Regions from separate parts of the Cellulomonas sp. FA1 genome, predicted to be linked through region 1. Evidence: riboswitches for the same ligand, from Rfam matches in the RefSeq annotation. Region 1 holds a riboswitch; the other holds the start of a gene.

Evidence for each region. Region 1 has a riboswitch for thiamine pyrophosphate ahead of GY42_RS14310 (thiamine ABC transporter substrate-binding protein). Riboswitches for the same ligand answer to the same signal wherever they lie in the genome.
Region 2: another riboswitch for thiamine pyrophosphate. It lies ahead of thiM (hydroxyethylthiazole kinase); the one in region 1 lies ahead of GY42_RS14310 (thiamine ABC transporter substrate-binding protein).

The regions. Positions count from the first base shown of each region.
Region 1 is NZ_LBMY01000001.1:3,177,467-3,187,130, forward strand. It holds gene GY42_RS14275 (Na+/H+ antiporter subunit A) at 1-1,974, shown strand, start outside; gene GY42_RS14280 (Na(+)/H(+) antiporter subunit C) at 1,986-2,537, shown strand; gene GY42_RS14285 (Na+/H+ antiporter subunit D) at 2,534-4,111, shown strand; gene GY42_RS14290 (Na+/H+ antiporter subunit E) at 4,108-4,683, shown strand; gene GY42_RS14295 (monovalent cation/H+ antiporter complex subunit F) at 4,680-5,216, shown strand; gene mnhG (monovalent cation/H(+) antiporter subunit G) at 5,213-5,599, shown strand; gene GY42_RS14305 (DUF4235 domain-containing protein) at 5,624-5,893, opposite strand; TPP riboswitch at 6,022-6,142, shown strand; gene GY42_RS14310 (thiamine ABC transporter substrate-binding protein) at 6,215-7,303, shown strand; gene GY42_RS14315 (ABC transporter permease) at 7,320-9,038, shown strand; gene GY42_RS14320 (ABC transporter ATP-binding protein) at 9,035-9,664, shown strand, end outside.
Region 2 is NZ_LBMY01000001.1:699,313-708,976, reverse strand. It holds gene argC (N-acetyl-gamma-glutamyl-phosphate reductase) at 1-1,016, opposite strand, end outside; gene GY42_RS03105 (quinone oxidoreductase family protein) at 1,100-2,083, shown strand; gene GY42_RS03100 (DsbA family oxidoreductase) at 2,080-2,832, shown strand; gene thiD (bifunctional hydroxymethylpyrimidine kinase/phosphomethylpyrimidine kinase) at 2,904-4,445, opposite strand; partial or broken gene GY42_RS18555 (thiamine phosphate synthase) at 4,585-5,067, opposite strand; gene thiM (hydroxyethylthiazole kinase) at 5,118-5,975, opposite strand; TPP riboswitch at 5,967-6,065, opposite strand; gene GY42_RS03080 (TrpB-like pyridoxal phosphate-dependent enzyme) at 6,266-7,576, shown strand; gene GY42_RS03075 (ExeM/NucH family extracellular endonuclease) at 7,636-9,664, opposite strand, start outside.

The sequences.
Region 1 (9,664 bases):
GCCAAGGAGGCCGGGCTCGAGGCGCTCGCGCACCTCGAGGACGGTGCGCTCGGCTGGGTCGTGCTCGCGTCGGTCGTCGTCGGCTCAGCCCTCACCGTCGCGTACGGCCTGCGCTTCTGGTGGGGCGCGTTCGCGACCAAGCCCGCGCTGGTGCCGCAGAGCGCGACGCAGGACGCGCAGGGCGTCGCGACCACGACGTCGCTCGCCGCCGGCGGCGAGGAGTCGGTCGAGCCGGCGCCCGTCACGCGCCCGTCGTTCCTGCTCACCGCGCCCGCGCTCGTGCTGTCGTTCCTGGGGCTCGCGGTCGCGCTGCTGCCGCAGCTCGGCGAGCACCTGCTCGAGCCGTACGCGGCGACGTACCCGCTCGGCGAGCCCGGGCACCTCGTGCTGTGGGGCGGGTTCGGGCTCGTGCTGTGGCTCACGGTCGGCGTCCTGGCCGTCGGCGGGCTGCTGTTCCTCGCGCGCGACAAGGTCGAGCGCTGGCAGGCGCGCGTGCCGCACGTGCTCGAGGCCGACCTCACGTACCGGCGCTCGATGCGCAAGCTCGACGACCTCGCGGCCGACGTCACGGCCGTCACGCAGCGCGGCTCGCTGCCGCTGTACCTCGGCGTCATCCTCACCACGTGGGTGCTCGCGGTCGGCACCGCGCTCGTGCGCGGGACCTCGTTCCCCGCCGCGGTGCGGCCCTGGGACTACGCCGCGCAGACCGTGTTCGCCGCCGGCACGATCGTCGCCGCGATCCTCGTCGCGCGTGCCCGCCGCCGCCTCAAGGCCGTGATCCTCGCGGGCATCAGCGGCTACGCGACCGCGGGCATGTTCCTGCTGTACGGCGCGCCCGACCTCGCGGTCACGCAGGTGCTCGTCGAGACCATCACGCTCGTCGTCTTCGTGCTCGTGCTGCGCCGCCTGCCCCCGTACTTCTCCGACCGGCCGCTCGCGGCGTCGCGCTGGGTGCGCCTCGCCGTGGGCCTCGCGGTCGGTCTCGTCGTCGCGGGCGTCGCTCTCGTCGCGCCGTCGGCCCGCGTCCACGCGCCCGTCTCGGCGGACTTCGCGACCGAGGCGTACGAGTTCGGCGGCGGCAAGAACATCGTCAACGTCACGCTCGTCGACATCCGCGCGTGGGACACCATGGGCGAGATCTCGGTGCTGCTCGTGGCCGCCACGGGCGTCGCGTCGCTCGTGTTCCTCTCGGCGCGCGGCGGTCGCATCTTCCGCGAGCGCGAGGCGCCCGCCGACCGCGCGGTGTGGGGCGGCACGGCCGACCCCATGGCCGCGCTGCGCCGCCCCGGCGACTCGGTGACGATCACGCCGCAGGGCAGCAGCGTCGGCACCAACGCCGCCGGTGCCGCGCGCGTCGGGTCGCGCGCCCGCGAGTGGCTGCGCGCCGGACGCACCCTCGCGCCGCAGCGCCGCTCGGTCATCTTCGAGGTCGTCGTGCGGCTGCTGTTCCACACGATGATCGTCTACTCGGCGTTCCTGCTGTTCAGCGGTCACAACCAGCCCGGCGGCGGGTTCGCCGCGGGCCTGGTCACGGGCATCGCGCTGGCCGTGCGGTACCTCGCGGGCGGGCGCTACGAGCTCGGCGAGGCCGCACCCGTGCAGCCTGGCGTGCTGCTCGGCACGGGCCTGTTCCTGTCCGCCGGTGCGGGCCTCGCGGCGTTCCTCGTCGGCGGGTCCGTGCTGGAGTCCTGGATCCTGCACTTCCACCTGCCGGTCTGGGGCGACGTCAAGTTCGTCACGAGCCTGTTCTTCGACGTCGGGGTGTACCTCGTGGTCGTCGGCCTCGTGCTCGACATCCTGCGCAGCCTCGGCGCCGAGATCGACCGGCGTGCCGAGTCCGGCGAGGACGACGTCGCGGACGACGCGGTCGGGGGCGACGACCAGCTCGCGCTCGCGCGCGGCCGCACCGCCGCCGTCCAGGCGTCCGCCGTGCCGCGAGACCTGGGCGGCGACGCCGAGGGGGTGGTCCCGTGACCGACGTCGTCATGAGCCCGAACATCGTGTTCGTCGTGACCATCGCGGCGCTGTTCACCGTCGGCACGTACCTCGTGCTCGAGCGCAGCCTCACGCGCATCCTGCTCGGCATCGTCCTGCTGGGGAACGGTACGAACCTGCTGATCCTCGTGGCCGGCGGCGCCGCGGGCGCACCCCCGCTCATCGGCGTGCAGTCCGACCGGCCCATGAGCGACCCGCTGCCGCAGGCGCTCATCCTCACGGCCATCGTCATCACGCTCGGCCTCACCGCGTTCCTGCTGGCCATGGCCTACCGCTCGTGGCAGCTGCACCGCCACGACGAGGTGCAGGACGACGTCGAGGACCGCCGCATCGTGCGGCTCGCCGCGATCGACGAGCGCGCGTTCGAGGACGACGACACCGAGTCGGGCGGCGAGACGCTCGACGAGGAGGCCGCGACCACGCGCGACGAGATGGACGAGGGCCTCGCCTTCGAGGACGTGCACGCCGAACCGGCGCCCGACCACCCGGGCCGCGCCGCGCGCCCGAGCACGACCACGACCGACGGGGAGGAGGGCCGATGACCGACTGGAGCTGGCTCGTCCCGCTGCCCGTCGTGCTGCCGCTGTCGGGCGCGGGGCTGACCCTCGCGCTCTACCGTCGACCGCGCGTGCAGCGCGTCGTGTCGCTCGTGACCCTGACGCTCGTCGCCGTGGTCGCGGCCGCGCTGCTCGTGCTCGCCGACGCCGGGCCCGTCGTCGTCGAGATCGGCGACTGGGCGGCGCCCGTCGGCATCAACCTCGTCGCCGACCGGCTGTCGGCGCTCATGCTGACCGTGTCGTCGGTCGTGATCCTGTGCGTGCTGATCTACTCGCTGGCCCAGGGCCGCGAGGACGGCGAGCGCTTCGCGCCGATCTCGATCTTCCACCCCACGTACCTCGTGCTGTCGGCGGGCGTCGCCAACGCGTTCCTCTCGGGCGACCTGTTCAACATCTACGTCGGGTTCGAGATCCTGCTCGCGGCGTCGTACGTGCTCATCACGCTGTCCGGCACGACCGAGCGCATCCGCGCGGGCACGATCTACGTGGTCGTCGCGATCCTGTCCTCGATCCTGTTCCTCGTCGCGATCGCCGGCGTCTACGCCGCGACCGGCACCGTGAACCTCGCGCAGCTCGCGCTGCGCCTGCCCGAGATCGACCCCGGCGTGCGGCTCGTGCTGCAGTCCATGCTGCTGCTCGCGTTCGGCATCAAGGCGGCCGTGTTCCCGCTGTCCGCGTGGCTGCCGGACTCCTACCCGACCGCGCCCGCACCCGTCACCGCGGTGTTCGCAGGCCTGCTCACCAAGGTCGGCGTCTACGCGATCATCCGCACGCAGACCCTGCTGTTCCCCGGCGGGCAGCTCGACGACGTGCTCATGTGGGTGGCCCTGGCGACCATGCTCGTCGGCATCCTCGGCGCGGTCGCGCAGGACGACGTCAAACGACTCCTGTCGTTCACGCTCGTCAGCCACATCGGGTACATGGTGTTCGGCGTCGCGCTGGGCTCCCAGCACGGCTGGACCGCCGCGATCTACTACGTCGCGCACCACATCACCGTGCAGACCGCGCTGTTCCTCGTCGTCGGCCTCGTCGAACGCTTCGGCGGGACGACGTCGCTCGACCGGCTCGGCGGGCTGGCGAAGATGGCCCCGGTGCTCGCGATCCTGTTCTTCGTGCCCGCGATGAACCTCGGCGGCATCCCGCCGTTCTCCGGGTTCCTCGGCAAGGTCGGGCTGCTCGAGGCCGGCGTCGAGCTCGGCACGCCGCTCGCGTACGCGCTCGTCGTCGGGTCCGTCGTGACGTCGCTGCTCACGCTGTACGCGCTCATCAAGGCGTGGAACAAGGCGTTCTGGCAGACGCCGCCCGAGCCGCTGCCCGCGCACCGCGTGCCGCTGCTCATGGTCGTGCCCACCGCCGCGCTCGTCGTCGTGAGCCTCGCGCTCACCGTCTTCGCCGGCCCGCTGTACGGCTACACCGAGCGCGCCGCGCAGACCCTGTCCGACCGCACGTACGTCCAGGCCGTGCTGCCGGACGGGCAGCGCGGCGAGGGCGAGTCGCAGCGCGCCGCCGACGAGGACGTGGAGGCCGGCACGGCCCCGCAGGACGGGGGTGAGGGATGAGCCTGCACCCGCGCCGCACCGGCTGGCGCTTCCAGTGGGTGACGATCCTGTGGCTCACCGCCGTGTGGGTCCTGCTGTGGGGCGACGTCTCGTGGGGCAACGTCGTCAACGGCGCGCTGCTCGGCGTGCTCGTCACCACCGGGCTGCGCATGACGCCCGTCGACTTCCACGGCCGCGTGCACCCCGCCGCGCTCGCCGTGCTCCTCGGGCGGTTCGCGCTCGACCTGGTGCGCGCGTCGTTCGAGGTCAGCCTCGTCGCGCTGCGCCCCCGGTACACGCCCCGCGGCGCCGTGATCTGCGTGCAGCTGCGCAGCCACTCCGACCTGTACCTCACGCTCACGGCCGAGCTCGTGTCGCTCGTGCCCGGCTCGATCATCGTCGAGGCGCACCGGCTCACCGGCCGGCTGTACGTCCACGTGCTCGACGTCGAGACCAGCGGCGGCATCGAGAAGGCCCGCCAGAACGTCCTCGACCAGGAGGCCCGCGTGCTGCGTGCGCTCGGATCCGACGCCGAGCTCGCCGAGGCGGGCCTGAGCCGCAGCCGACGCGCGCGGGAGGTGGCGGCCCGATGACCGTGTTCGACGTCGTCGTCCTCGTGTGCGCCGCGCTGCTCACCGTCGGAGCGACCCTCGCCGTGATCCGCGCCGAGCGCGGCCCGTCGATGCTCGACCGCACCATCGCGCTCGACATCGTCGTCACCACCGTGATCGCGGGCGTCGCGCTCTACGCCGCGGTGTTCCGCCGCGCGGACGTCGTGCCGCTGCTCGTCGTGCTGTCGCTCGTGGGGTTCGTCGGGTCGGTGACCGTCGCGCGGTTCGCGGCCGTCGAGCCCGAGGGCGAGGGACGCGTGCGCACGCGCGAGGAGGTCGCCGCCGAGGAGGCCGAGAAGCGCCGCCTCGAGCAGGAGGAGCTGGCCGAGCGCCGCGCGCGCCGCCGCGCCGCGCTCGAGGCCGCGCGGGACGCGGTGCCGGCCGCGGCGACGGGGCCGGACCGCGACGCGTCGGAGCCGGCGACCGAGCCCGTGCCCGAGAGCGCGCGCGACACCGTCGAGGACGAGCCCGACCCCGAGCACCACGGCGGGCCGGCGGACGAGGAGACGCGATGACCCAGGACCAGTGGACCACCGTCGCCGACGTCGTCTCGGCGGTGTGCCTGCTCGGCGGCGCGTTCTTCGCGCTCGCGGCCGGCGTCGGCGCGCTGCGGTTCCCCGACCTGCTGTCCCGCATGCACGCGGCGACCAAGCCGCAGGTGCTCGGGCTCGTGCTCGTGCTCGTCGGCCTCGCGCTGCGGCTGCGCGAGGGCGGCGCGGTGTGGGCGCTCGTGCTCGTCGCGGTGTTCCAGATGCTCACGGCGCCCGTCGCGGCGCACATGGTCGGCCGTGCCGGGTTCCGCACGGGCAAGGTCCGGCAGGACCTGCTCGTCGTCGACGAGCTGTCCCGCGACCTGGCGGCGACGCGTCAGACGGACGAGGGCGGCCGCCCGGACTGACCCGCGACGCCCGCCCGCGCGACGTCAGCGGGAGATGCGCCCCGCGAACTTCGCCGTGCCGCGCGTCGCGATCACGCGCGACAGCGCGACCGCGGCACCCGTGATGACCGCCGCGAGGGCGACCTCGCTGAACTTCACGTCCTCCGCGGTCGAGTCGGCCTGCGGCGGCTTGTGGCCCTTGGCCTTCTGCCACACCGAGTCGATGATCTTCTGCACCAGCCACGCAGCACCCAGGGCCACGCCCGCACCGACGATCTTCGCGACCATCGACTGCTTCTGCTCGTCGTCCGACATGTGCGCCTCCTGTGCTCGTCCGCGTGCCCGGGCGCCGCGCGGTGCGCGTGCCCTCGCCTGCACGGACGCTACCCGGCCCGGACCCTGGGCACAGTTCGGGGCGCCCACGTGGCGGGGCTAGGATCGTGCGCGAACGACAGGGGAGCGTCCGTCCCGCGTGCGGGGCGAGGACGCTGAGAGTGCGGACCACCGCAGACCCTCGAACCTGATCCGGTTGATACCGGCGTAGGGAGTCGGGCTTTCTCTCCTCCCGCGGTCGGCGTGCCCGCGCGGCACGACGAGCGCTGGACCCCTCCGACGACGACGGAGGAGCACCACCACATGACGACCCACCGCGGCCCTCGTGCCGCACTGGCCGCCGCGACCACCCTCGTGGCCCTCACCGCCTGCTCGGCCCTGGGGACGGGCGACGCGGCCACGCCCGACGCGACCGGCGGCGCGTCCGGCGGCACCGTGACCCTCGTGACGCACGAGTCGTTCGGGCTGTCCGACGGGCTGCTGGAGAAGTTCGAGCAGGACAGCGGGCTGACCGTCCAGGTCGTGCAGCAGGCCGACGCGGGCGCGCTCGTCAACCAGCTCGTCCTCACCAAGGACGCGCCGCTGGGCGACCTCGTGTACGGCATCGACAACGCGTTCGCGTCGCGCGCGCTCGACGAGGGCGTCGTCGTCCCCGCCGACGTCACGGCACCCGCGGCGGCCGACGCGCAGACGTACGCCGTGCCGGGCGACGACGACGGCGCGCTCACCGCGATCGACCTGTCCGACGTGTGCCTCAACGTCGACTCGACGTGGTTCGCCGACAAGGGCGTGACGCCGCCGACGACGCTCGAGTCGCTGCTCGACCCGGCCTACCGCGACCTCGTCGTCGTGCCGGACCCCGTGACGTCGTCGCCCGGGCTGGCGTTCCTGCTGGCGACCGTCGGGGCGTTCGGCGAGGACGGCTGGGCCGGCTACTGGGCGGGCCTGCGCGACAACGGCCTCAAGGTCGCCGACGGCTGGTCCGACGCGTACTACACGGACTTCTCCGGGGCCGGTGGCGACGGGCCGCGGCCGGTCGTGCTGTCGTACGCGTCGTCGCCGCCCGTGACGGTCCCCGAGGGCGGGGACACGCCGCGCACCGCCGCGCTGCTCGACACGTGCTTCCGCCAGGTCGAGTACGCGGGCGTGCTCGCGGGCGCGAAGAACCCCGAGGGCGCTGCGCAGCTGCTCGACTTCCTGCTGTCCGACGACGTCCAGGCCGACATCCCCGGCTCGATGTACATGTACCCCGTGAGCTCGTCGGTCGACCTGCCCGACGACTGGGCGCGGTGGGCGCCGCTGGCCGAGAAGCCGTTCGAGGTCGCGCCCGCCGACATCGCGGAGCACCGCGAGGAGTGGCTCAGCACGTGGTCCGACACGGTCATCGGCTGACCGGGCGGCCCACGACGTGACGACGACGCTCGCGCGCGGACCCGCCCCGACGGCCCCGGCCGCGGGGCGGGCCGCGCGCGTGCGCACCGCCCTCGCGTGGGGCGCGGCCGTCGCCGTGCCCGTGCTGTTCCTCGGCGTGTTCTTCGTGCAGCCCGTCGCGGAGATCGTGGGCCGCGGGTTCGTCACCGACGGGCGCCTCGACCTGTCGGGGTTCGCCGAGGTGTTCGCGCGGCCCCGCACGTGGCGCGTCGTCGGGCAGACCCTCGCGCAGGCCGCGCTCGGCACGGCGGGCGCCGTGCTGCTGGGCGTGCCCGGCGCGTACGTGCTCTACCGGTGCCGGTTCCCCGGGCGCGGCGCGCTGCGCGCGTTCGTCACCGTGCCGTTCGTGCTGCCGACCGTCGTGGTCGGCGTGGCCTTCCGGTCGCTGCTCGTCGACGGCGGCCTGCTGGGCGGGCTCGGCCTCGACGGCACGGTCACCGCGGTCGTGCTCGCGCTCGTGTTCTTCAACTACGCGGTCGTCGTGCGGACCGTCGGCGGCATGTGGGAGCGCCTCGACGAGCGCACCGAGCAGGCCGCACGCGCGCTCGGCGCGTCGCCGTGGCGCGTCCTGACCACCGTCACGCTGCCCGCGCTCGGCCCCGCGATCGCGTCCGCCGCGTCCCTCGTGTTCCTGTTCTGCGCGACCGCGTTCGGCACCGTGCTGGTGCTCGGCGGGCGCCGGTACGGCACGGTCGAGACCGAGATCTGGATCCAGACCACGCAGTTCCTCGACCTGCGCGCGGCGGCCGTGCTGTCGGTCGTGCAGCTCGTCGTCGTCGCCGCGGCCCTGACCGTGGCCGGGCGGGCGCGGGCCCGCACCGAGCGCGCGCTGAGCGTCGGCGGGCCCGCCGCGGCGCACCCCGTGCGGCTGCGCGAGCCGCTCGACGCCGTCGCCGTCGCCGTCACCGCCGTCGCGGTGCTCGGGCTGCTCGCGCTGCCGCTGGTCAACCTCGTGGTCCGCTCGCTGCGCACGCCGCGCGGCTGGGGCCTCGACAACTACGCCGCGCTCGCGGTGCCGCAGGACACGCTCGCGGTGAGCGCCTGGCACGCGGCCAGCACGTCGCTGCGCACGGCCACCGACGCGACCGTGATCGCGCTGGTGGTCGGGGGGCTCGTCGCGCTCGTGGTGTCGCGGCGCCCGCGCGGCACGGCCGCGCGGCGCGCCGTCGGGGGGCTCGACGCGCTGTTCATGCTGCCGCTGGGGGTGTCCGCCGTGACCGTCGGGTTCGGGTTCCTCGTCGCGATGGACGCACCGCTCGGCCTGCCCGTCGACCTGCGCACGTCACCCGCGCTCGTCGCGGTCGCGCAGGCCGTCGTCGCCGTGCCGCTCGTCGTGCGGACCGTGCTGCCCGTGCTGCGCGCGATCGACCCGCGGCAGCGCGAGGTCGCCGCGACGCTCGGCGCCCCGCCCGGGCGCGTGCTGCGGACCGTCGACCTCGCGGTCGCCGCGCGGGCCGTGGGCCTCGCCCTCGGGTTCGCGTTCGCGGCGTCCCTCGGGGAGTTCGGGGCCACGTCGTTCCTCGCACGCCCGCAGGAGCCGACGCTGCCCGTCGTGATCTTCCGGCTGCTGGGACGCCCCGGCGCCGAGAACTACGGTGCGGCGCTCGCCGCGTCGGTGCTGCTGGCCGCGCTGACGGCGGGCATCGTGGCGGTGTGCGAGCGGCTGCGCCGCCCGGGGATCGGAGGTGCGTGGTGAGCGACGGGCTGCAGGTCGCCGACGTCGTCGTGCGGTACCCGGGCGCGGAGCGCGCCGCGGTCGACGGCGTCGACCTGGCCGTGCCCACCGGGGAGGTCGTCGCGCTGCTCGGCCCGTCCGGCTGCGGCAAGTCCTCGCTGCTGCGGGCCGTCGCGGGCCTCGAGCCGCTGGCCGGCGGCGACGTCGCGTGGGACGGCGTGCCGGTCACCGGCGTGCCCGTGCACCGCCGCGGGTTCGGGCTGCTGTTCCAGGACGGTCAGCTGTTCGCGCACCGCGACGTCGCGGGCAACGTCGCGTACGGGCTGCCCGCGGGCGTGCGCCGCGACCGGGCGGCGCGCACGGCGCGCGTCGCCGAGCTGCTCGACCTCGTGGGGCTGCCCGGCACGCAGCGGCGCGACGTCGCGACCCTGTCGGGCGGCGAGCGGCAGCGCGTCGCGCTCGCCCGCGCGCTCGCGCCCCGACCCCGGCTGCTGCTGCTCGACGAGCCGCTGTCCGCGCTCGACCGCGGCCTGCGCGAGCGGCTCGCGCTCGACCTGCGCGACGTGCTCGTGGCGACCGCGACCACGGCGCTGTTCGTCACGCACGACCAGGACGAGGCGTTCGCCGTCGCCGACCGGGTCGCCGTC
Region 2 (9,664 bases), 2.5 Mb from region 1:
AGCGCGAGGTTGAGGGACTGCACGGCACCGCCGGCGGTGCCCTTGACGAGGTTGTCGATGGCCGTCACGGTGACGACGCGGCCCGCGCGCGCGTCGAGCGCGACCTGCACGAGCGCGGTGTTCGACCCCGTGACGGCCGCCGTCGTGGGCCACTGGCCGTCGGGCAGCACGTGGACGAACGGCTCGTCGGCGTAGGCGTCGCGCCACGTCGTGCGCAGGGCGGCCTCGTCGACGTCGACGCCGGGTGCGAGCCGGGCGGTCGCGGTCGCGAGGATGCCGCGCGACATCGGCACCAGCACGGGCGTGAACGACGTGCGCACGTCGGCCGCGCCCGCGCTGCGCAGGTTCTGCGCGATCTCGGGGACGTGCCGGTGCGTGCCGCCGACCGCGTACGGGACGGCCGACCCGAACGCCTCGGACGCGAGCAGGTGCGGCTTGAGGGCCTTGCCGGCGCCCGAGTACCCGTTGGCGAGCACCGCGACGAGGTCGGTCGGGTCGAGCAGGCCCGCCGCGACCCCCGGCTGCAGGCCGAGCGTGACGGCCGTGACGTTGCAGCCGGGCACGGCGATGCGGCGCGCACCCGCGAGCGCCGCGCGCTGGCGGCCACCGGTGACGGCCGTCACCAGCTCGGGCAGGCCGTACGTCCACGTGCCCGCGTGCGGGCTGCCGTAGTACGCCTCCCAGTCGGCCGCGTCCTGCAGGCGGTGGTCGGCGCCGAGGTCGAGCACGACCGGGTCCTCGCCGAGCGACTCGAGCTCGGCGGCGACCTGGCCGCTCGCGCCGTGCGGCAGCGCGAGCACGACGACGTCGTGGCCCGCGAGCGCCTGCGCGGAGGTGGGCTGCAGCACGCGGTCGGCGAGGTCGCGCAGGTGCGGGTGGTGCGTGCCCAGCGGCGTGCCCGCGCTGCTGTGCGCGGTGAGCGTGCCGATGCGCGCCTCGGGGTGGTCGAGCAGCAGGCGCAGGATCTCCCCGCCCGCGTACCCGCTGGCGCCGGCGACCGCCACGGTGAACGTCATGTGCATGAACATACAGTCGGCTGCACACAAATACCAACGACGCGCGGGGAACACACCGCCCCGTCGCGGTGGTTGCGCCAGGCATGCGTGCAGTCGTCGCGACCCGGGCCGGCGGCCCCGAGGTCCTCGAGGTCACCGACGTCCCCGACCCGACCCCGGCACCCGACCAGGTGCTCGTGCGCGTCGCGGCCGCGGGCGTCAACTTCATCGACACCTACCGGCGCAGCGGCACCTACCGTATGCCGTTCCCGCACGTCGTGGGGTCGGAGGGCGCCGGCGAGGTCGTGCAGGTCGGTGCGGACGTCACGACGCTCGCGCCCGGCGACCGCGTCGCGTGGGCGTCCGCGCCCGGCTCGTACGCCGAGCTCGTCGCCGTGCCCGAGGCCCAGGCGCTGCCCGTGCCGCCCGGCGTCGACGACGCGACCGCCGCCGCGCTCCCGCTGCAGGGCATGACCGCGCACTACCTCACCACCTCGACCTTCCCGCTGCGCGAGGGGCACGACGTCCTGCTGCACGCCGGTGCGGGCGGCGTCGGTCTGCTGCTCACGCAGCTCGCGGCCGCGCGCGGTGCGCGCGTGATCGCCACCGTCGGCTCGGCGGACAAGGAGGCGCTCGCGCGCGCGGCCGGCGCGAGCGACGTCCTCCGCTACCGCGAGCTGTCCGACCTCACCACCGAGCTCCCCGCGCTGGTCCGCGACCTCACCGGCGGCCGCGGCGTGCACGTCGTCTACGACGGCGTCGGCAAGGACACGTTCGACGCGTCGCTCGCGTCGCTGGCCCGCCGCGGCACGCTCGTGCTCTACGGCGGGTCGTCCGGGCAGGTGCCGCCGGTCGACCTGCAGCGGCTCAACGCGGGCGGCTCGCTGTTCGTCACGCGCCCCACGCTCGGCGACCACACGGCCACGCGCGACGAGCTGCTGTGGCGCGCGACCGAGCTGTTCGACGCCGTCGCCGCCGGTGCGCTCGACGTCCGCGTCGGCGCCACGTACCCCCTGGCCGACGCGGCCGACGCACACCGCGCCCTCGAGGGGCGCACCACCACCGGAAAGGTCCTCCTGCTGCCATGAGCCTCGACACCCCCGTCTTCGCCGCCCCGCCGCGGACCGTCACCGTCGAGGTCTGGTCCGACGTCGCGTGCCCCTGGTGCTTCATCGGCAAGCGTCGGTTCGCCACGGCGCTGCGCGACTTCCCGCACGCCGAGCACGTCGAGGTCGTGTGGCGCTCCTACCAGCTGTCCCCCGACACCCCCACCGGGCCCGGCCGCCCCGAGATCGACGCGCTCGTCGAGATGAAGGGCCTGCCCCGCGACCAGGTCGCGCAGATGTTCGGCCACGTCACCGACGTCGCCGCGGGCGAGGGCCTTCGCTACGACTTCGACCGCACGCTCGCGTTCAACACGTTCGACGCGCACCGCCTGCTGCACCTCGCGCGCCGCGCCGGTGGCGCCGCGCTCGTCGAGGCGACCATGGAGGCGCTGTTCTCGGCGCACTTCGAGCAGGGCGTCGACCTGGGCGCCGACGGTGCGCTCGTGCGGATCGCCGCGCAGGCCGGGTTCGGCGACCACGGCTGGTCGGACGAGCAGGTCGCGAGCGCCCTCGCGGGCGACGACGCGGCCGACGAGGTCCGCGCCGACCTCGACGAGGCGCGCGCGCTGCGCGTCACGGGCGTGCCGTTCTTCGTCGTCGACCGGAGGTACGCCGTCTCGGGCGCGCAGCCCGCCGAGGTGTTCACGCAGCTGCTCGACGCCGGGTGGCGCGAGGCCAACCCGCTGACCGCCGCCCCGAGCGCCGAGGCCTGCACCGACGGGTCCTGCTGACGCGACGCCGGGCCGGCGCCCGCCCGCGACGGGGGCGCCGGCAGCCGGCCCGTCCTTGCCGCGGGCGGACCTCAGACCCGCGCCGGCGTCGCCTCCCGCCGACGGCCCGGCGGCACGTCCGCGACGAGGTCGACCTGGTCGAAGAACGCGACCTCGTGCTCGCACGAGCGCACGTACGCCGTGAGCATGCGCGCGCGCGTCGCCGCACCGACCTCGCGCGCCGCGGCGTCCGCGAGCGCGCCCGCCTGCGCCGCCGACGCCGCGAACGCCGGGTCGCCGTACGTCACGACCCAGTCGCCGTACGGGTGGTCGGCCAGGTCGCCGGCCCGCGCGAGGATGCGCGCGCCGATGTCGGCGTACAGCCGGTAGCAGGGCAGCACGGCGGCCGCGACCTCGGCGTACGTGCCGGTCGCGCCGACCGCGAGCAGGTGGTCGGTGTACGCCGTCGTGACGGCGGACGCGGGGACGCCGGCGTACCGCCCGCCGGCGAGCCGCTCGTGGTGCAGCGCGGCCTCGACGTCCAGGCACGTGCTCGCGCCGCGGGCCCAGAACGCCTGCGCCTCCCCCGTGGGTGCGAGCTCGCTCGCGCGGGCCAGCACGCGGGAGTACGCCGCCAGGTAGAGCGCGTCCTGGTGCACGTACGCCTCGAACGCCGCGCGCGGCAGCGTGCCGTCCGCGAGCGCGCGCACGAACGGCAGGTCGTCGCACGCGGCCCGCAGCCCGGCGACGACGTCCCACGCCTCGTCGCCGAACGGCCGCGCGCCCAGGGTCGGCGCGTGGTGCAGGTGGTCGACCGGCCCGCGCCCGGAGCCGACGCGCAGCGCCTCGCCCGCGGCGATCGCGCCCGTGAGCCACTGCTTGGCCTCCCCGACCGTGCTCACCCAGTCGGGGCGTCGCGGTCGCAGCGCCGCGACGGCCGCCGACAACGAGCAGCCCGTGCCGTGCGTCGCGGTGGTCGCGACGCGCGGCGCGTCGAGCTCGACGACGGTCGTCGCGTCGACGACCGCGTCGGGGCTCGCGGCGCCGCCCAAGTGGCCGCCCTTGAGCAGCACGACGACGTCGCGCGTGCGAGCCAGTCGGCGCGCCTGGTCGAGCGCGGCGGACCACGTGCGGGCCGTCGGCTCGCGCAGCAGGACGCCGAGCTCGGGCAGGTTGGGCGTCACGAGGTGCGCGGCGCCCACGAGGTCGCGCACGGCGTCCTCGGCGTCCGCGTCGAGCAGGCGGTCGCCGCTGGTCGCGACCATCACCGGGTCGAGCACGACGACCGGCGGCCGCGTGCGCGCGAGCCAGTCGCCCACCTCGAGCGCGACCGCGCGGGTCGCGAGCATGCCGATCTTCACGGCGTCGACGCGCACGTCGTCGCCCACGGCGTCGAGCTGCGCGCGCAGGAACGCGACGTCGGGCACGTGCACGTCGCGCACGCCGTGCGTGTTCTGCGCGACGAGCGCGGTGACCACCGCCATGCCGTACGCGCCGTGCGCCGCGAACGACTTGAGGTCGGCCTGCACACCGGCCCCGCCGGTCGGGTCGGTGCCCGCGACGGACAGCACCCGCACGCGGCTCGCGGGCCGTCCCGTCGTCAGGTCCGTGTCGGCACCCGTCGGCCCGGTCACCGGGCACCGCCCACGACGAGCGCACCGTCCCACGCCGTGACCAGCGCGGCCGCCGCCGCGCCCGGGTCGGGGCCGCGCACACCGCGCTCACGACGGCCATCGCGTGCGCGCCCGCGGCGCGCAGCGCGGGCGCGTCGGACGCGGTCAGCCCGCCGATCGCGACGACCGGCCGCCCGGCGGCGGCGTCGACCGCGCGCCGCAGGCCGTCGAACCCGAGCGCGGGACCGGCCTCGGGCTTGGTGGGCGTGAGTCGCACCGGGCCGCTGCCCACGTGGTCGGCGCCCGGTGCGGCGCGCACGTGCTCGGGCAGCGCGGCCGAGACCCCGATCAGCGCGTCGGCGCCGAGCAGCGCACGGGCGTCGTCGACCTCGAGGTCGCGCTGCCCGACGTGCACGCCGTCGACCGAGGCCCCGCGGGCACGCGCCGCGAGCGCGACGTCGACCCGGTCGTCGACCACGAGCGCCGCGGGCCCGGCGAGACGCAGCGCGTCGGCGACGGCGACCGTGAGGTCGACGAGCTCGCGCACGCTCGCGCGCTTGGCGCGCACCTGGACGGTCCCGACGCCCGCGCGGACGGCCGCACCGGCGACCTGCGCGGGATGGTGCCCGGCACGGGCGCACACGTCCGCGTCGAGCACGAGGTAGACGCCCCCCGGCAGGGCGGGTGCCGCGCTCACGCCGGCACCGCCGCGGCGTCGAGCACGCGCGCACCCAGCGCGTCGGGCGTCAGGCGGTACAGCTCGTCGACGAGCGCGACCTGGAACGACGCGGGGCCGTGCGCGTCGCGCGCGGCCCGCTCGGCGGCCACGCCCAGCGCGGTCGACGCGCCGACCGCCGCGGTGAACGGGTCGGTCACGGCGGCGAACGCCGCGACGAGCCCGCCGAGCGCGCACCCGGCCCCCGTGATCGCCGTCAGCAGCGGGTCGCCGACGGCCAGCCGCACGGTCGTCGTGCCGTCGGTGACGAGGTCGACCGGCCCGGACACCGCGACCACGCCGCCGGTCAGCGCGGCGACGGCGACGGCCGCGTCGGCCGCCGCGTCGACGCCGTCGAGCGCGTCGACGCCGCGCCCGCCCGACGCGTGGCCCGCGAGCGCGCGGACCTCGCTCGCGTTGCCGCGCACGACCGCGGGCCTCTCCGCCAGCAGCGCACCGGCCAGGCGCGTGCGCACCGACAGCACGCCGACCGCCACGGGGTCGAGGACCCACGGGACGCCCGCGCCGGCCGCCGCGGCGACGGTCGGCGCGACGCACGCGCGCTGGTCGGGGCCGGGCGTGCCGAGGTTGACCAGGACGGCGCCCGCGACGCCCGCGAGCTCCTGCGCCTCACCCGGCACCGCGGCCATCGCGGGCGACGCGCCGAGTGCGAGCAGGGCGTTGGCGACGAGGTTCGTCGTCACCTCGTTGGTGAGGCACTGCACCAGCGGCGTGCGCTCACGGACGGCCGCGAGCGCGGCGGCCGCCGCGGCGGCCAGGTCGTCCGGCGGGGCACCCGTGCGGTGCGGGGCGGACGGGAGGACGGCAGACGTCATGGTCGACATCCCTTCGCTCGTGCTAACGAGATCAGGTTCGACGGGTGTGATCTCAGCCCGGCTCGGTACCGGGCACCCCGTGTCGCGGACCACCGTAGCAACACCGCGCACGCCCTCCCAGGAGCGTCCGCGCCGCGGGCCGGGGCGCACGTCGCCCCTGGTCGTGGACGTGCCCGCCGGGCGCGGGCGCGCGCCGCTACCCTCGCGGTGCGGGTCGCCGACGCCCGGGGGCGGCGGACGTGACCCGCGTCCGCCACCGCGCGCGTGCGCGCCCGACCCTGCGAGGCGACATGACGACCTCCCCCGACGCGACCCGACCCGCCGTGCTCACGGACCCCGTCGGCACCGTGGTGCCGTCGAGCGTGCCGACGCACTGGTACAACCTCGCGGCGGACCTGCCCGAGCCGTGCCCACCGGCGCTGCACCCGGGTACGCGCGAGCCCCTGACGCCCGACGACCTGGCGCCGCTGTTCCCGATGGCGCTCATCGCGCAGGAGGTCTCGACCGAGCGCTGGGTGGAGATCCCGCAGACCGTGCGCGAGATGTACGCGCTGTGGCGGCCGTCGCCGCTCGTGCGGGCGCTGCGCCTCGAGCGCGCGCTCGGCACCCCGGCGAAGATCTACTACAAGTACGAGGGGGTCTCGCCGGCCGGGTCGCACAAGCCCAACACGGCGGTCGCGCAGGCGTACTACAACGCGGTCGAGGGCATCACGCGGCTCACCACCGAGACCGGCGCGGGCCAGTGGGGCGCGTCGCTGTCCATGGCGTGCGCGCTGCTCGGGCTGGACTGCGAGGTGTGGCAGGTCCGCGCGTCGTACGACGCCAAGCCGTACCGCCGCATGCAGATGGAGACCTACGGCGCGACGTGCCACGCGTCGCCGTCGGACCTCACCGAGGCGGGGCGCGCGATGCTCGCCACCGACCCGACGACCACGGGCTCGCTCGGCATGGCGATCAGCGAGGCCGTCGAGTCGGCCGCGAAGGACCCGGCGGCGCACTACGCGCTGGGCTCGGTGCTCAACCACGTGCTGCTGCACCAGAGCGTCATCGGCGTCGAGGCGCTGGCCCAGCTCGACGAGATCGGCGAGACCGCCGACGTCGTGTTCGGGTGCGCGGGCGGCGGGTCGAACCTCGGCGGCCTGTCGTTCCCGTTCCTGGGCCGCAACCTGCGCGACGGGACCACGACGCGCGTGGTCGCGTGCGAGCCGGCGGCGTGCCCGTCGATGACGCAGGGCGAGTACCGGTACGACTTCGGCGACGTCGCGGGCCTCACGCCGCTGCTGAAGATGCACACGCTCGGCAAGGACTTCGTGCCGCCCGCGATCCACGCCGGCGGGCTGCGCTACCACGGCATGGCACCCATGGTGTCGCACGCGTACGAGCTGGGCCTCATGGAGGCGATCGCCGTCGAGCAGGACGCGGCGTTCGCGGCGGGCGTCGAGTTCGCGCGCGCCGAGGGGCTCATCCCCGCGCCGGAGTCCACGCACGCGGTCGCCGGCGCCCTCGCGCACGCTCGCGCCGCGACGACCGACGAGACGATCGTCATCGGCCTGTCGGGCAACGGCGTGCTGGACCTGCCCGCGTACAGCGACTACGTCTGACGCGGCACGACGACGGGGCCCGGCCGGATCTCTCCGGCCGGGCCCCGTCGTCCGTCGCGTCAGCCGCGGACCGACACCGTGCGGCTCGTGCTGCCCGCGACGTTCGTCGGGTCGGACGGGACGAACACCGCGGTGAGGCGGTGCGTGCCGCTGCCGAGGTCGCGCGGCACCGTGCCGACCGCGACGCCGAGCACGACGTTCGCGCGCGCCACGACCCGGTCGCCCTCGCGCAGCTCGACCGTGCCGGACGGCACGCGCCACGTGTCGAGGGCGACGGTCGCGACCCACGCCGACGGCACCCACCGGGACAGCGGCGACTGCACGACGTTCAGCGTCGTCGTGCTGGTCGCCTGCTCGACCGTGACGGTCACCGGCTCCGACTGCGAGCCCGCGACCGCGTCGGTCCCGGCCCACCGGGCCACGACCTCGTAGGTCCCCGCCGCCGTGGCCGCCGGCAGCGTGAACGTCGCGCGGCCGTCGCGCAGAGCGGCCGTGCCGAGCACGTCGTCGCCGACGACGAACTCGACCGCACCCGTCACCGGGGCGTCGGCCGTGACCGTCGCGACCAGGCGCACGCGCTGCCCCCACGTGCCGTGCACGTGCGAGTCGGGCGAGGCCGTGAGCGTCGTGGTCGACGCGGGCAGACCCGCCTCGACCGTGACGGGCACCGTCGCCGTCGTGCCGCTGGGTGCGGCCACGACCGTCAGCGCGTGCTCACCGGGCTCGACGCCCGCGGGCACCGTGACCGTGACCTGGGCCGACGCGTCGGGCCCGTCGCCCCGCACGAGCGGGAACGACCCGAGCGACTGCTCGCCCCACAGCACCTCGACCGCGGTGTTCTCCGGGGCCCCGAGGCTCGTGAGGTTGATCCCGCCGACCGTGAAGGTCAGCTCGTCGCCCGGTGCCACCGGCGCGTCGAGCGCGGGCACCGACACCGCGCGCTCGGCGAAGTCCGGCGTCAGCCCCGGGTGCGCCCGCAGGTACGCGATCCAGGCGTCGCGGTCGATGAGGCCCGAGTCCGCCGTGGCCGTGCCCTGCGAGAACACCCGGAAGTTGTCGCCGCCCTGCGCGAGGAACGAGAACGTGCCGATGCGGTACTCCCCCGCGGGGTCGATCGGCGCGCCGTCGACCGTGACCGACGTGATGCGGTCGCCCAGCGGCCGCGTCGCGTCGTACGTGTACGCGACGTTGTCCGACAGCCCCAGCTGCAGGTACGGGCGGCTCGGGATCGTGCCGTCCGGGTTGGTCTGCCACTGCTGCTCGAGCATCGTCACCACCTGGTCGCCCGTGAGGGTCGTGGTCCAGAGGTTGTTGACGAACGGCAGCACCGCGTTGGCCTCGGCGTACGTGATCGTGCCGTCGGGCGCGTACAGCAGCTCGGCACGCAGGCCGCCGGGGTTGACGACGCCGATGTCGGCACCGCCGCGCTCCGGGGAGGCCAACGTGTCGAGCAGCGCGTCCGCCACGAGGTTGCCGAGCGCCGACTCGCGGCTGCGGTCGTCCCGGCCCGTCGTCGTGCCCGGGGCCGAGCCCTGGTACACGCCGCCGACGTACGCGCCGCCGCTGAACGCGGTCGTGACGTCCGCCGTGACCGAGCCGACCGGCTGCGCACCGACCTCGTTCGCGTACGCGAGCGCCGCGTCGACGATCGTCTTGACCTCGGCCACGCGCGGGTAGGCCGCGACGAGGTCGGCGTCGGCCGTCGTGGTGCGCGCGACGTTCTCCGCGGTCACGGCCGTGACCGCGTCCGCGTCGCGGTCGTACGTGAGCACGACCTTGCCGAGGAGCTCGCCATAGGACCCGGTCTGCACGACCGGACGCTCGACGTCGCCGTGCGACGCGAGCCACGCGTACTGCTTGTGCGTGTGACCCGTGAAGATCACGTCGACCGCGGGGACCGTCTCGCTGACGATCGCCGCGAACGCGCCGCCCGCGGCGACCTCCTCCTCGAGGGTCGCGCCGTCGGGCGTCCCGGCGCCCGCGCCCTCGTGGTACTGCGCCACGATGACGTCGGCCTCGCCGTTGGCGGGGTCGCCGTCCGTGAGCTGCGCCGCGACGCGGTTGACCGCCTCGACCGGGTCGCCGAAG